Regions from separate parts of the Streptomyces tirandamycinicus genome, predicted to be linked through region 2. Evidence: riboswitches for the same ligand, from Rfam matches in the RefSeq annotation. Region 2 holds a riboswitch; the other holds the start of a gene.
The links. Region 2 has a riboswitch for glycine ahead of gcvT (glycine cleavage system aminomethyltransferase GcvT). Riboswitches for the same ligand answer to the same signal wherever they lie in the genome.
Positions count from the first base shown of each region.

Region 1: linked by a shared signal. The riboswitch ahead of gcvP (aminomethyl-transferring glycine dehydrogenase) and the one ahead of gcvT (glycine cleavage system aminomethyltransferase GcvT) in region 2 are both predicted to bind glycine.

Region 1 covers NZ_CP029188.1:2,461,338-2,467,331, reverse strand. Annotated here, with positions in the region: gene DDW44_RS10890 (MerR family transcriptional regulator) at 1-542, shown strand, start outside; gene DDW44_RS10885 (DNA polymerase IV) at 607-2,115, shown strand; partial or broken gene DDW44_RS33515 (PRC-barrel domain-containing protein) at 2,262-2,333, opposite strand; glycine riboswitch at 2,523-2,618, shown strand; gene gcvP (aminomethyl-transferring glycine dehydrogenase) at 2,796-5,684, shown strand; gene DDW44_RS10870 (DUF5999 family protein) at 5,844-5,994, opposite strand, start outside.
Region 2 covers NZ_CP029188.1:4,836,183-4,842,176, forward strand. Annotated here, with positions in the region: gene DDW44_RS21440 (L-serine ammonia-lyase) at 1-822, opposite strand, end outside; gene glyA (serine hydroxymethyltransferase) at 1,016-2,275, opposite strand; gene gcvH (glycine cleavage system protein GcvH) at 2,303-2,677, opposite strand; gene gcvT (glycine cleavage system aminomethyltransferase GcvT) at 2,733-3,848, opposite strand; glycine riboswitch at 4,009-4,106, opposite strand; gene DDW44_RS21460 (AAA family ATPase) at 4,238-4,939, shown strand; gene DDW44_RS21465 (enhanced serine sensitivity protein SseB) at 5,068-5,841, shown strand; gene DDW44_RS21470 (enhanced serine sensitivity protein SseB C-terminal domain-containing protein) at 5,956-5,994, shown strand, end outside.

The DNA of each region.
Region 1 (5,994 bases), 2.4 Mb from region 2:
GCCTGACGTATGCGCTTCACGACGGTGCGCCGGCCGATGCGACGCCCGAGACCGTGGGCTACCGGGGGCCTACCGCGTGCGCGGCGGCGGGCATCACCTACCGGCAGCTCGACTACTGGGCGCGCACCGGTCTGGTCGAACCCAGTGTGCGACCCGCCCACGGCTCGGGCACCCAGCGGCTCTACAGCTTTCGGGACGTCGTCGTCCTCAAGATCGTCAAGCGTTTCCTGGACACCGGGGTCGCCCTGCAGAACATCCGGGCGGCGGTGCGGCATCTGCGGGCCCGCGGCTTCGCGGACCTCGAGCGGATGACCCTGATGAGCGACGGCGCGACGGTGTACGAGTGCTCGTCGCCGGACGAGGTCGTGGACCTCCTCCAGGGCGGGCAGGGCGTGTTCGGGATCGCCGTCGGGGTGGTGTGGCGGGACGTCGAGGCGGCGCTCTCGCAGCTGCACGGGGAGCGTATCGACACCGGTGAGACGCTGATCGGCCACGACCCGGGCGACGAGCTGGCCAGGCGCCGCCGCGAGCGCGCCGGCTGAACCCTCCGAGCGGCTCGTACGTCTGTGCGGGCGATTGTCGGTGCGGTAGGGCAGCATCGAAGCCGTGAGACCCGCGCCCACCATCCTGCATCTGGACATGGATGCGTTCTTCGCCGCCGCGGAGCAGGCGGCGAAGCCGAGTCTGCGCGGCAAGCCGGTCGTCGTCGGCGGTCTGGGGCCGCGCGGCGTGGTCGCCACCGCCTCGTACGAGGCCAGACGGTTCGGTGTGCACTCCGCGATGCCCATGGCGCAGGCGCGAAGGCTGTGCCCGAACGCCGCCTACCTGGTGCCGCGCTTCTCGCTCTACCGGACGGTGAGCGACCAGGTGATGGAGCTGCTGGGCCTGCTCTCACCGCTGGTGGAGCCGCTGAGCCTGGACGAGGCCTTCGTGGACCTGGAGGCGGGTGGGGCGGCCGACGACTCCCGCTCGGCCCGGGAGGCCGGTGAGCGGCTGCGCAGGGACATCCTGGCGGCCACCGGGCTGACGGGTTCGGTGGGACTGGCGGGATCCAAGATGCTGGCGAAGATCGCCTCCGAGCAGGCCAAGCCGGACGGGCTGGTGCTCATCGAGCCGGGCACCGAGCGGGAGCTGCTGGGGCCGATGCCGGTGCGGACGCTGCCGGGGGTGGGGCCGGCGACGGGGGAGCATCTGCGGCGGGCGGGCATGACCACGGTGGCGGATCTGGCCGAGGCGGGCGAGGACGAGCTCGTCAGGCTGCTGGGCAAGGCGCACGGGGGTGCGATCTTCCGTATGGCGATGGGCCGGGACGACCGCCCGGTGGTCGCGGAGCGGGACGCCAAGTCCGTGTCGGTGGAGGACACCTTCGACGTGGACCTGCACGACCGGGTCCGCATCCGGACCGAGGTGGAGCGGCTCGCGGACCGCTGTGTGCACCGGCTGCGCGCCTCCGGGCACTCGGGGCGGACGATCGTGCTGAAGGTGCGGCGGTTCGACTTCTCGACGCTGACCAGGTCGGAGACGCTGCGCGGGCCCACCGACGATCCCGCGGTGGTGCGGGAGGCGGCGACGAGACTGCTGGACGCGGTGGACACCACGGGCGGGGTGCGGCTGCTCGGCGTGGGCGTGAGCGGCCTCGCCGACTACACGCAGGAGGATCTCTTCGCCCAGGCCGCGGCGGGGGACCGGCCCGAGGGGGACCCGGCGGCGGAGCCGTCCCGGCGGCAGGCGCCGGCGGAGGACCGGCCGCCGGACCGGGAGGCCGCCCCGGGTGCCGTGCGGCGCTGGGCCGCCGGCCAGGACGTCCGGCATGCCGACCACGGCGCCGGATGGGTGCAGGGCAGCGGACTGGGGAGGGTCACCGTCCGCTTCGAGGAACCGTGGTCGGCCCTGCCGGGCCGGGTGCGCACGTTCGCCGTGGACGACCCCGGTCTGGAGCCTTCGGACCCGCTGCCGCTGGTGCGGCCGCCGGAGGGTCAGTCGTCAGGGCCCGCGGGCCGCCCGAGGCCGCGGTCCCCGGCGGACCCGGTGCCCGAGTCGGGGCCGTCCCCCTCGCCGCCGGGGGCCGGCGAGGCGGTGGGCCGCTCCGGCGGTGACGGCAGGTCGAGACCGTAGTGGTGGTAGAGCTGCAGCTCCTGCTCGGGGGAGAGATGGCGGCCGACCCCGAAGTCGGGCGCATCCTTGATCAGAGCGCGCTCGAACGGTATGTGGAGGCCGTCGCCCTCGAGCTCGCTGGGCTCGAGGGGGACGAACGCGTCCCGGCTGAACAGCCCGGTCCGTACGGCCGCCCATTCGGGGACGCCCGTCGCGTCGTCGAGGTACACCTCGTCCACGGTCCCGATCCTGGTGCCGTTGCGGTCGAACGCCTTGCGGCCGATCAGGCTGCGCGGATCGATGTCGGTCTGCACGGTCCCTCCAAGCAGGTCGCGCGGGTTCGCTGCACACTACGAAAGTGCACATCCCGGGCGTCGTCCACTCGAAAGTCCCCGGTGAGACCGCGCTGGTACGCTGGCAGCGGCTGCTGACCCCGTGCGGGAGAGCGCCCCGGTGAAAGCCGGAGCCGCCGAAGGAGCAAATCCTCCCCGGAATCTCTCAGGCCCCTGTACCGCACGGACGAGGTCACTCTGGAAAGCAGGGCGGGCGTCGGACGGCATCCGCTCTCACCGACGGTGAAAGCCGGCGCGCCCGAGGGCGCGCCGGTGAAGCTCTCAGGTTGAGATGACAGAGGGGGAGGCCGTCCGGGCACCCGCGCCGTGGTGCCCCTCGCAGGTCGTCACGACCAGGAGGCCTCCGCAATGACCGCCAACCGCATTCCGCTCTCCCGACTGGAGCGAGGCACCCCCTTCGAGCAGCGCCACATCGGCCCCGACACCGAGGCCCAGGCGAAGATGCTGGCGCAGGTCGGCTACGGCTCGCTGGACGAGCTGACCGCCGCCGCCGTGCCGGACGTGATCAAGAGCGCCGGGGCCCTGGGGCTGCCCGGCGCCCGTACCGAGGCCGAGGTGCTCGCCGAGCTGCGCGGCCTCGCCGACCGCAACCAGGTGCTCGCCCCGATGATCGGCCTCGGCTACTACGGGACCTTCACCCCGCCGGTCGTCCTGCGGAACGTGATGGAGAACCCGGCCTGGTACACGGCGTACACGCCGTACCAGCCGGAGATCTCGCAGGGCCGTCTGGAGGCGCTGCTCAACTTCCAGACCATGGTCGCCGACCTGACCGGGCTGCCCACCTCCGGCGCCTCGCTGCTCGACGAGGGCACCGCAGCCGCGGAGGCCATGGCGCTGTCCCGGCGCATCGGCAAGGTCAAGAACGGCGTCTTCCTGGTCGACGCCGACGCACTGCCGCAGACCATCGCCGTGATCGAGACCCGGGCCGAGCCGACCGGCGTCGAGGTCGTCGTGGCCGACCTCGGCGAAGGCATCCCCGCGGAGATCGCCGAGCGCGGCGTCTTCGGCGTCCTGCTCCAGTACCCGGGCGCCTCCGGTGCCGTCCGCGACATCAAGCCGGTCATCGACCAGGCGCACGAGCTCGGCGCGATCGTCACCGTCGCCGCCGACCTGCTGGCGCTGACCCTGCTCACCTCGCCCGGCGAGCTCGGCGCGGACATCGCCGTCGGCACCACCCAGCGCTTCGGCGTCCCCATGGGCTTCGGCGGCCCGCACGCCGGCTACATGGCCGTCCAGGAGAAGCACGCCCGCAGCCTGCCCGGCCGGCTGGTCGGCGTGTCCGTCGACGCCGACGGCAACAAGGCGTACCGCCTCGCGCTGCAGACCCGCGAGCAGCACATCCGCCGCGAGAAGGCCACCAGCAACATCTGCACCGCCCAGGTGCTCCTCGCCGTCATGGCCGGGATGTACGCCGTCTACCACGGCCCCGAGGGCCTGCGGACCATCGCGCGCCGGACCCACCGCTACGCCGCCATCCTCGCCGAGGGGCTGCGCGCCGGCGGCGTCGGGCTGGTGCACGGCACCTTCTTCGACACGCTGACCGCCCGCGTCCCGGGCCGGGCGGCCGAGGTCGTGGCCGCGGCCCGCGCGGGCGGCGTCAACCTGCGCCTCGTCGACGCCGACCATGTGTCGGTCTCCTGCGACGAGACCACCCTGCGGGCCCAGGTGTCCGCCGTCTGGGCGGCCTTCGGCGTCGAGGGCGACATCGACGCGCTCGACGCGACCGCCGAGGACGCCCTGCCGGCGGCGCTGCTGCGCGAGGACGACTACCTCACGCACCCGGTCTTCCACGCGCACCGCTCCGAGACCGCGATGCTCCGCTACCTGCGCCGGCTGGCCGACCGCGACTACGCGCTGGACCGGGGCATGATCCCGCTCGGCTCCTGCACGATGAAGCTGAACGCGACCACCGAGATGGAGCCGGTCACCTGGCCCGAGTTCGCCCAGATCCACCCCTTCGCCCCCGCGGAGCAGGCCGAGGGCTATCTGACCCTGATCCGCGAGCTGGAGGAGCGCCTCGCCGAGGTCACCGGCTACGACAAGGTCTCCATCCAGCCGAACGCCGGGTCCCAGGGCGAGCTGGCCGGCCTCCTCGCCGTCCGCGCGTACCACCGCGCCAACGGCGACGAGCAGCGCACCGTCTGCCTCATCCCGTCGTCCGCGCACGGCACCAACGCCGCCAGCGCGGTGATGGCCGGCATGAAGGTCGTCGTGGTGAAGACCGCCGACGACGGCGAGATCGACGTCGAGGACCTGCGCGCCAGGATCGAGCAGCACCGCGACGAGCTGGCCGTCCTCATGATCACGTACCCGTCGACGCACGGGGTGTTCGAGGAGCACGTCGCCGACATCTGCGCCCGGGTGCACGAGGCCGGCGGCCAGGTGTACGTCGACGGCGCCAACCTGAACGCGCTGGTCGGGCTGGCGAAGCCCGGCGAGTTCGGCGGCGACGTGTCGCACCTCAACCTGCACAAGACGTTCTGCATCCCGCACGGCGGCGGCGGTCCGGGTGTCGGTCCGGTGGCCGTCCGCGAGCATCTCGCGCCCTATCTGCCGAACCACCCGCTCCAGCCCGCCGCCGGGCCCGCCACGGGCGTCGGCCCGATCTCGGCCGCCCCCTGGGGCTCCGCGGGCATCCTGCCGATCTCGTGGGCGTACGTCAGGCTGATGGGCGGTGAGGGCCTGAAGCGCGCCACCCAGGTCGCGGTGCTCGCGGCGAACTACATCGCCAAGCGCCTCGAGCCGCACTACCCGGTGCTGTACACCGGCCCGGCCGGCCTGGTCGCGCACGAGTGCATCGTCGACCTGCGGCCGCTGTCGAAGGCCACCGGTGTGAGTGTCGACGACATCGCCAAGCGCCTCATCGACTACGGCTTCCACGCTCCGACGATGTCGTTCCCGGTGGCCGGCACGCTGATGATCGAGCCCACCGAGAGCGAGGACCTGACCGAGATCGACCGGTTCTGCGACGCGATGATCGCCATTCGTGCGGAGATCGAGAAGATCGCCTCGGGCGAGTGGCCCGCGGAGGACAACCCGCTGCGGAACGCCCCGCACACCGCGGCCGTGCTCGGCGGTGCCTGGGAGCACGCCTACAGCCGCGAGGAGGCCGTCTTCCCGGCCGGAGTCCAGGCGGCGGACAAGTACTGGCCGCCGGTGCGGCGGATCGACGGAGCCTTCGGCGACCGCAACCTGGTCTGCTCCTGCCCGCCGCTTGACGAGTACGAAGGCCAGTAACCCTCCCGGCGGGCTCCGGCGGGTCGCCCGCAGCGGCTCGGGGAACGCGTGAGGGCCGGCTCGGAGATCTCTCCGAGCTGGCCCTCTGCGCTTCCGCGCCGACGTGCACCGGGAGCCGCTGACGGCGGTCCCGGTGCCCGCGCCGGCCGGGCGGCGGCGTCAGGCCGCGGTCACGATGCGTACCGGCCGGTGCGGAGCGATGATCTGCCCGTCCGGGAGCAGCTCGCCCGTGTCCTCGAAGAGCAGTACGCCGTTGCACAGCAGGCTCCAGCCCTGCTCCGGATGGTGCGCCACGAGGCGGGCGGCCTCC
Region 2 (5,994 bases):
GTTGACGGCCATCGCGTAGAGCGTGATCCACTCCATCGCCAGCGCCTGCGGGTCGCCCTCGGAGCGCAGCTTGCGCGCTGTGTTGGCGGCGCGGCGGCGGACCTTGAGCCCGCCCGGGAGGATGCCCTCGCGGGACATGCCGCGCGAGACGCAGGCCTGCATGACCCGCCAGATGTCCAGCAGCCCGTCGCGGATCTCGTCCTCGGTCCGCCAGGCCTTCTCGTTCTCCATCATCAGCGAGGAGATCGACAGTCCCGTCTCGCGGGACAGCCGAAGCAGCTCGTCGCCGGTGCGGAAGGGGTACTTCAGCACGGTGTCGTCCGGCACGATCGGGTTCTCCCCGGCCACCGCGTCCTCGTCGACGACGAAGCCGCCGCCCACCGAGTAGTACGTCTTCTCCAGCAGCGTGCCGCCCTCGGCGTCGTACGCCCACAGGGTCATGCCGTTCGCGTGGTACGGGAGCGCCTTGCGGCGGTGCAGGACCAGGTCCCGGTCGAAGTCGAAGGCGATCTCGTGCGCGCCGAGGAGCCTGATCCGCCGGTCGCTCTTGATCCGCTCGACCTCGTCGTCGGCGGTCTCGACGTCGACCGTGCGGGGCGAGCTGCCCTCCAGGCCCAGCAGGACGGCCTTGGGGGTGCCGTGGCCGTGCCCGGTCGCACCGAGGGAGCCGTACAGCTCCGCGCGTATCGCCGCGGTGTGGGCCAGCACGCCCTCGTTCTTGAGCCGGCGGGCGAACATGCCCGCCGCCCTCATCGGGCCGACGGTGTGGGAGCTGGACGGCCCGATGCCGATCGAGAACAGGTCGAAGACCGAGATGGCCACGGGTGGTACTCCTTGTGGGATGGCTGTGCTTTCCCGGGGGACGCGGTGTCCCAGTGCGGCTGCGCCGCGGGCCGGACCCCCGGCCGTGGGGCCGGGGCAGGGAGGCGCGGGGGTGCGCGCCGGGTGCACGGTGCGGGGCACCGCACGCACCGTCCGGTGTGCGCGGTGCCCCGCCGGTCGCGCTCAGGTCTGCTTACAGACCAGGGTAAAGGGGGTGCTTCGCGGCGAGTGCCGAGACGCGTCCCTTGAGGGCCTGCGCATCGTACGAGGGCTTGAGCACCTCGGCGATGACGTCGGCGACCTCGCGGAAGTCCTCGGCCTGGAAGCCGCGGGTGGCGAGCGCCGGGGTACCGATCCGCAGGCCGGAGGTGACCATCGGGGGGCGCGGGTCGTTCGGGACGGCGTTGCGGTTGACGGTGATGCCGACCTCGTGGAGCCGGTCCTCGGCCTGCTGGCCGTCCAGCTCCGAGTGCCGCAGGTCCACCAGCACCAGGTGCACGTCCGTGCCGCCGGACAGCACGGAGACCCCGGCCTGCCTGACGTCGTCCTGGACCAGGCGCTCGGCGATGATCTTCGCGCCGTCCAGGGTGCGCTGCTGGCGCTCCTTGAACTCCTCCGAGGCCGCGACCTTGAAGGAGACCGCCTTGGCGGCGATCACATGCTCCAGCGGGCCGCCCTGCTGGCCGGGGAAGACCGCGGAGTTGATCTTCTTGGCGAGCTCGGCGGTGCAGAGGATCACTCCGCCGCGCGGCCCGCCGAGCGTCTTGTGGGTGGTCGTGGTCACGACATGGGCGTGCGGCACCGGGTTCGGGTGCAGCCCGGCGGCCACCAGGCCCGCGAAGTGGGCCATGTCGACCATCAGGTACGCGCCGACCTCGTCCGCGATCCGGCGGAACGCGGCGAAGTCCAGCTGACGCGGGTACGCCGACCAGCCGGCGACGATCAGCCTCGGCTTGGACTCCTTGGCGAGCCGCTCCACCTCGGCCATGTCGACCTGGCCGGTGGCGTCGTCGACGTGGTAGGCGACCACGTTGTAGAGCTTGCCGGAGAAGTTGATCTTCATGCCGTGGGTCAGGTGCCCGCCGTGCGCGAGGTTCAGGCCCATGATCGTGTCGCCCGGCTTCAGCAGGGCGAACATCGCCGCCGCGTTGGCCTGGGCGCCCGAGTGCGGCTGCACGTTCGCGTGCTCGGCGCCGAACAGCTCCTTGATGCGGTCGATGGCGATCTGCTCGACCACGTCGACGTGCTCGCAGCCGCCGTAGTAGCGGCGGCCGGGGTAGCCCTCGGCGTACTTGTTGGTCAGGACGGAGCCCTGCGCCTCCATGACCGCGACCGGGGCGAAGTTCTCCGACGCGATCATTTCCAGGGTGGACTGCTGGCGGTGGAGCTCGGCGTCGACGGCGGCGGCGACATCCGGGTCGAGCTCGTGGAGAGGGGTGTTGAGAAGCGACATCTTGCTATCCCTAGGGTCGGGTCCTGCTCAGCTGGCGAAGTCGGTGTACTCGGCGGCGGAGAGCAGGTCCTCCGGCTCCTGTGCGACCCGCACCTTGAACAGCCAGCCGCGCTCGAAGGGGGCGGAGTTCACCAGCGACGGGTCGTCCACGACGTCCTGGTTGGCCTCGACGACCTCACCCGTCACCGGGGAGTACAGATCGCTGACCGACTTGGTCGACTCCAGCTCGCCGCAGGTCTCGCCCGCGGTCACCGTGTCGCCGACCTCCGGGAGCTGGACGTACACGACGTCGCCCAGGGCGTTCGCCGCGTGCTCCGTGATGCCGACCGTCGAGACGCCGTCCTCGGCGGCCGACAGCCACTCGTGCTCCTTGCTGTACCGCAGCTGCTGGGGGTTGCTCATGACCTGAATTCTCCTGTACGCGGGGACGTGCTGCTGATGGGGGATGCCGGAGTGGCTACTTCTGGCGCTTGTAGAAGGGGAGCGCCACGACTTCGTACGGCTCATGGGTACCGCGGATGTCGACGCCGACGCCCTCGGTGCCGGGCGCGGCGTGCGCGGCGTCCACGTAGGCCATGGCGAGCGGCTTGCCCAGGGTCGGCGAAGGGGCGCCGGAGGTCACCTCGCCGACGGCCTCGCCACCGGCGACCACGGACATCCCGGCCCGCGGCACCCGGCGGCCCTGGGCGACCAGGCCGACCAGCTTGCGGGGCGGGTTCGTGGCGGCACGCTCCGCGGCGGCCTCCAGGGCCTTGCGGCCGACGAAGTCGCCCTCCTTCTCGAACTTCACGACCCGGCCGAGACCGGCGTCGAAGGGGGTGAGCGACGTGGTCAGCTCGTGCCCGTACAGCGGCATGCCCGCCTCCAGGCGCAGCGTGTCGCGGCAGGACAGGCCGCAGGGCACCAGCCCGGCCGGGGCGCCGGCCTCGGTCAGCGCCTGCCACAGCGTCTCCGCGTGCCGGGGCTCGACGAACAGTTCGAATCCGTCCTCGCCGGTGTAGCCGGTGCGGGCGATCAGCGCCGGGACGCCGGCGACGGTGCCGGGGAGGCCGGCGTAGTACTTCAGTCCGTCCAGGTCGGCGTCGGTGAGCGAGCCGAGGATGCCCGGTGACGCGGGGCCCTGTACGGCGATGAGCGCATATGCGTCACGGTCGTCGCGTACGGCGGCGTCGAAGCCCTCGGCACGCTCCGTGAGGGCGTCGAGGACGGTCTGCGCGTTGGAGGCGTTGGCGACGACCATGTACTCCGTGTCGCCGAGGCGGTAGACGATCAGGTCGTCGAGGATGCCGCCGTCCTCCCGGCAGATCATCGTGTAGCGGGCGCGGCCGGTGGCGACGCCGCCGATGTTGCCGACCAGCGCGTAGTCCAGCAGCGCGGCGGCCTGCGGCCCGGTGACGCTGATCTCGCCCATGTGGGAGAGGTCGAAGAGACCGGCCTTCGTCCGGACGGCGTGGTGCTCGTCGCGCTCGCTCGTATACCGCAGCGGCATGTCCCAGCCCGCAAAATCGGTCATGGTCGCGCCCAGCGAGCGATGCAGGGCGTCGAGGGCGGTGAGACGGGGGGCGTTGCTCATGGATGGGGCTCCCAGGGCATGACTGGCGAGGACGATCCTCCCCATCTGTCATCGAAACCTGAGAGGTTCGTCACGACCACACGTAGCCGACGTACGCGGAGGGCGTGACTTGCACCTTGGGTGGAACCGCAGGAGCTGCGGTCCGCTTTTCAGATCTGCCTCGTCGCGCGCGGTACGGGGCCTGAGAGATTCAAGGGAGGGACTTGCTCCTTCGGCGCCCGGCCCACAGAGTGGCCGGGACTCTCCCGCGCGGATTCAAGCGGCCGGTATGCAGTTTGCGCGGACATCATTGCACGGGTGCTCGCGTCGGCAAATCACTTGGTGGCCATTACCTTTTCTTTAGGCTTCTTGGGCAGGGTCTGGAGACCCGACAGGGGGAGAGTGAGCTGATGACGTTGCAGCAGCCCGGTGCGTATCCGGCGACCGCAGGGGTGCCCGCACGGCCCCGATTCCCCGCGCGAGCCGCCGGGGCCGCCGGGCGCGGCCTGCCGATCGGCCTCACCACGGCCCCGCCCCTCGTACGCGACCTGCGGGAACGGCAGGGGCACGGCCCGCGCGCCCTGGCCTTCCGCCGCGGCGACCTGGTCGTGATCTCCGGGCTGCCCGGCAGCGGCAAGTCCACGCTCATCCGGCGGGCGGCCGAGGGCGGCGGGATCGACTCCCAGGACACCCGGGACCGCTGGGACCGGCGGATGCCCCGCGCCGTGCCGTACGCCGTCTACCGCCCGCTCGTGCGCCTCGCCCACTACGCGGGGCTGCGGCGGGCGCTGCGCTCCGGGGAGAGCGTGATCGTGCACGACTGCGGTACCCAGTCGTGGGTCCGCCGCTGGCTGGCCCGCGAGGCACGCAGGCGGGGCTGCGAGCTCCATCTGCTCCTGCTGGACGTCACACCCGAGACCGCCCGCGCGGGCCAGCGGGAGCGCGGCCGCGGCGTCTCCGGCTACGCCTTCGCGCGCCACCGCCGAGCGGTCTCCCGCATCCTCCGGGCCGTCGAGCGCGGCCACCTCCCCGCGGGCTGCGCCTCCGCGACCCTGCTCGACCGCGCCGCGGCCTCCGCGCTGACCCGGATCGGCTTCGCCGAGCAGCCCTGACGACGGGCCGGAGAGCGCGCGGCCGCATGGTGGGTCCGGGCCCGCGCCACCCCCGCCGCGGCCGCTACCCTGCTGCGCAGGACGTCGCGGCCGGCCTGTCCGGGTCGGCGGGGGAAGCAGGGATCGCAGTGGACACGACATGGCCCGCCAATGAGCTCGAAGAGGTGCTGGCCGCATCGGTCGGGAACCCCTCGGCCGGGGGGCGGCTCGTGGAGGTGCTGGGGCGCAGCTCCGTGTGGGTGCCGCTGCCCAACGGCGGCGGCCCCGACAGCGCCAGCCTCGACCTGCCCACGGTCGAGATGGACGGCATCCCCTACGTCCCCGTCTTCAGCTCCCAGGAGCAGTTCCGCCTCGGAGCGGGCGACCACATGTCCGGCACCGTCGCGCCCGCCGTCGAGTTCGCCCGGGGGCTGCCCCCGCAGCTCGGCATCGCCGTGAACCCCGGCGGCGCCGTCGGCGTGCCGCTGCCGCCGCCCGCCGTGGCCGAGCTGTGCCGGATGGGCTCCGGGCCGCTGGGCGGCACCTCCGCTGCCGGGAGCCACGAGCGAGGGGGCGCGGCGAGCGGCGGCCGGGTCAGGCTCTTCGAGCCGGACTGGCAGGAGGAGCCGGTCGACTTCCTCGCCGCCGCGGCCGGGGAGTTCGAGTCGACCCGGGTCGTCCAGACCGCCCGCAGGATCCTGGCCAGCATCGAGGGCGGCCCGCCGGTGCTGTTCGTCGGCGTCCAGCTCTCCGCCTTCGACGACCCCGACCGTGCCGCCCCGATGGACGCCCTCGGCCGTGCCCTCGGCCGGGTCGCCGTGAAGTGGCCGGTCAACCTGGTGCTGCTCGACATCGCCCAGGACCCCGTCGGCGACTGGATGCTCACCAGGGTCCGGCCCTTCTACACCCGGCAGTACGCGTAGAGGTCACGTTGGTGTCGGTACGGCCGCATAAGCTGGTTTGATGACGGGGTTGCCGCACTCGCGTGCCCAGGGCGGCGCGAGGGAACGGCGGATCGAAGAGGGGCGGGACCCAGAGTGAGTGCGTCAGGCACCGCGGCGGCCGGGCAGGTCGAG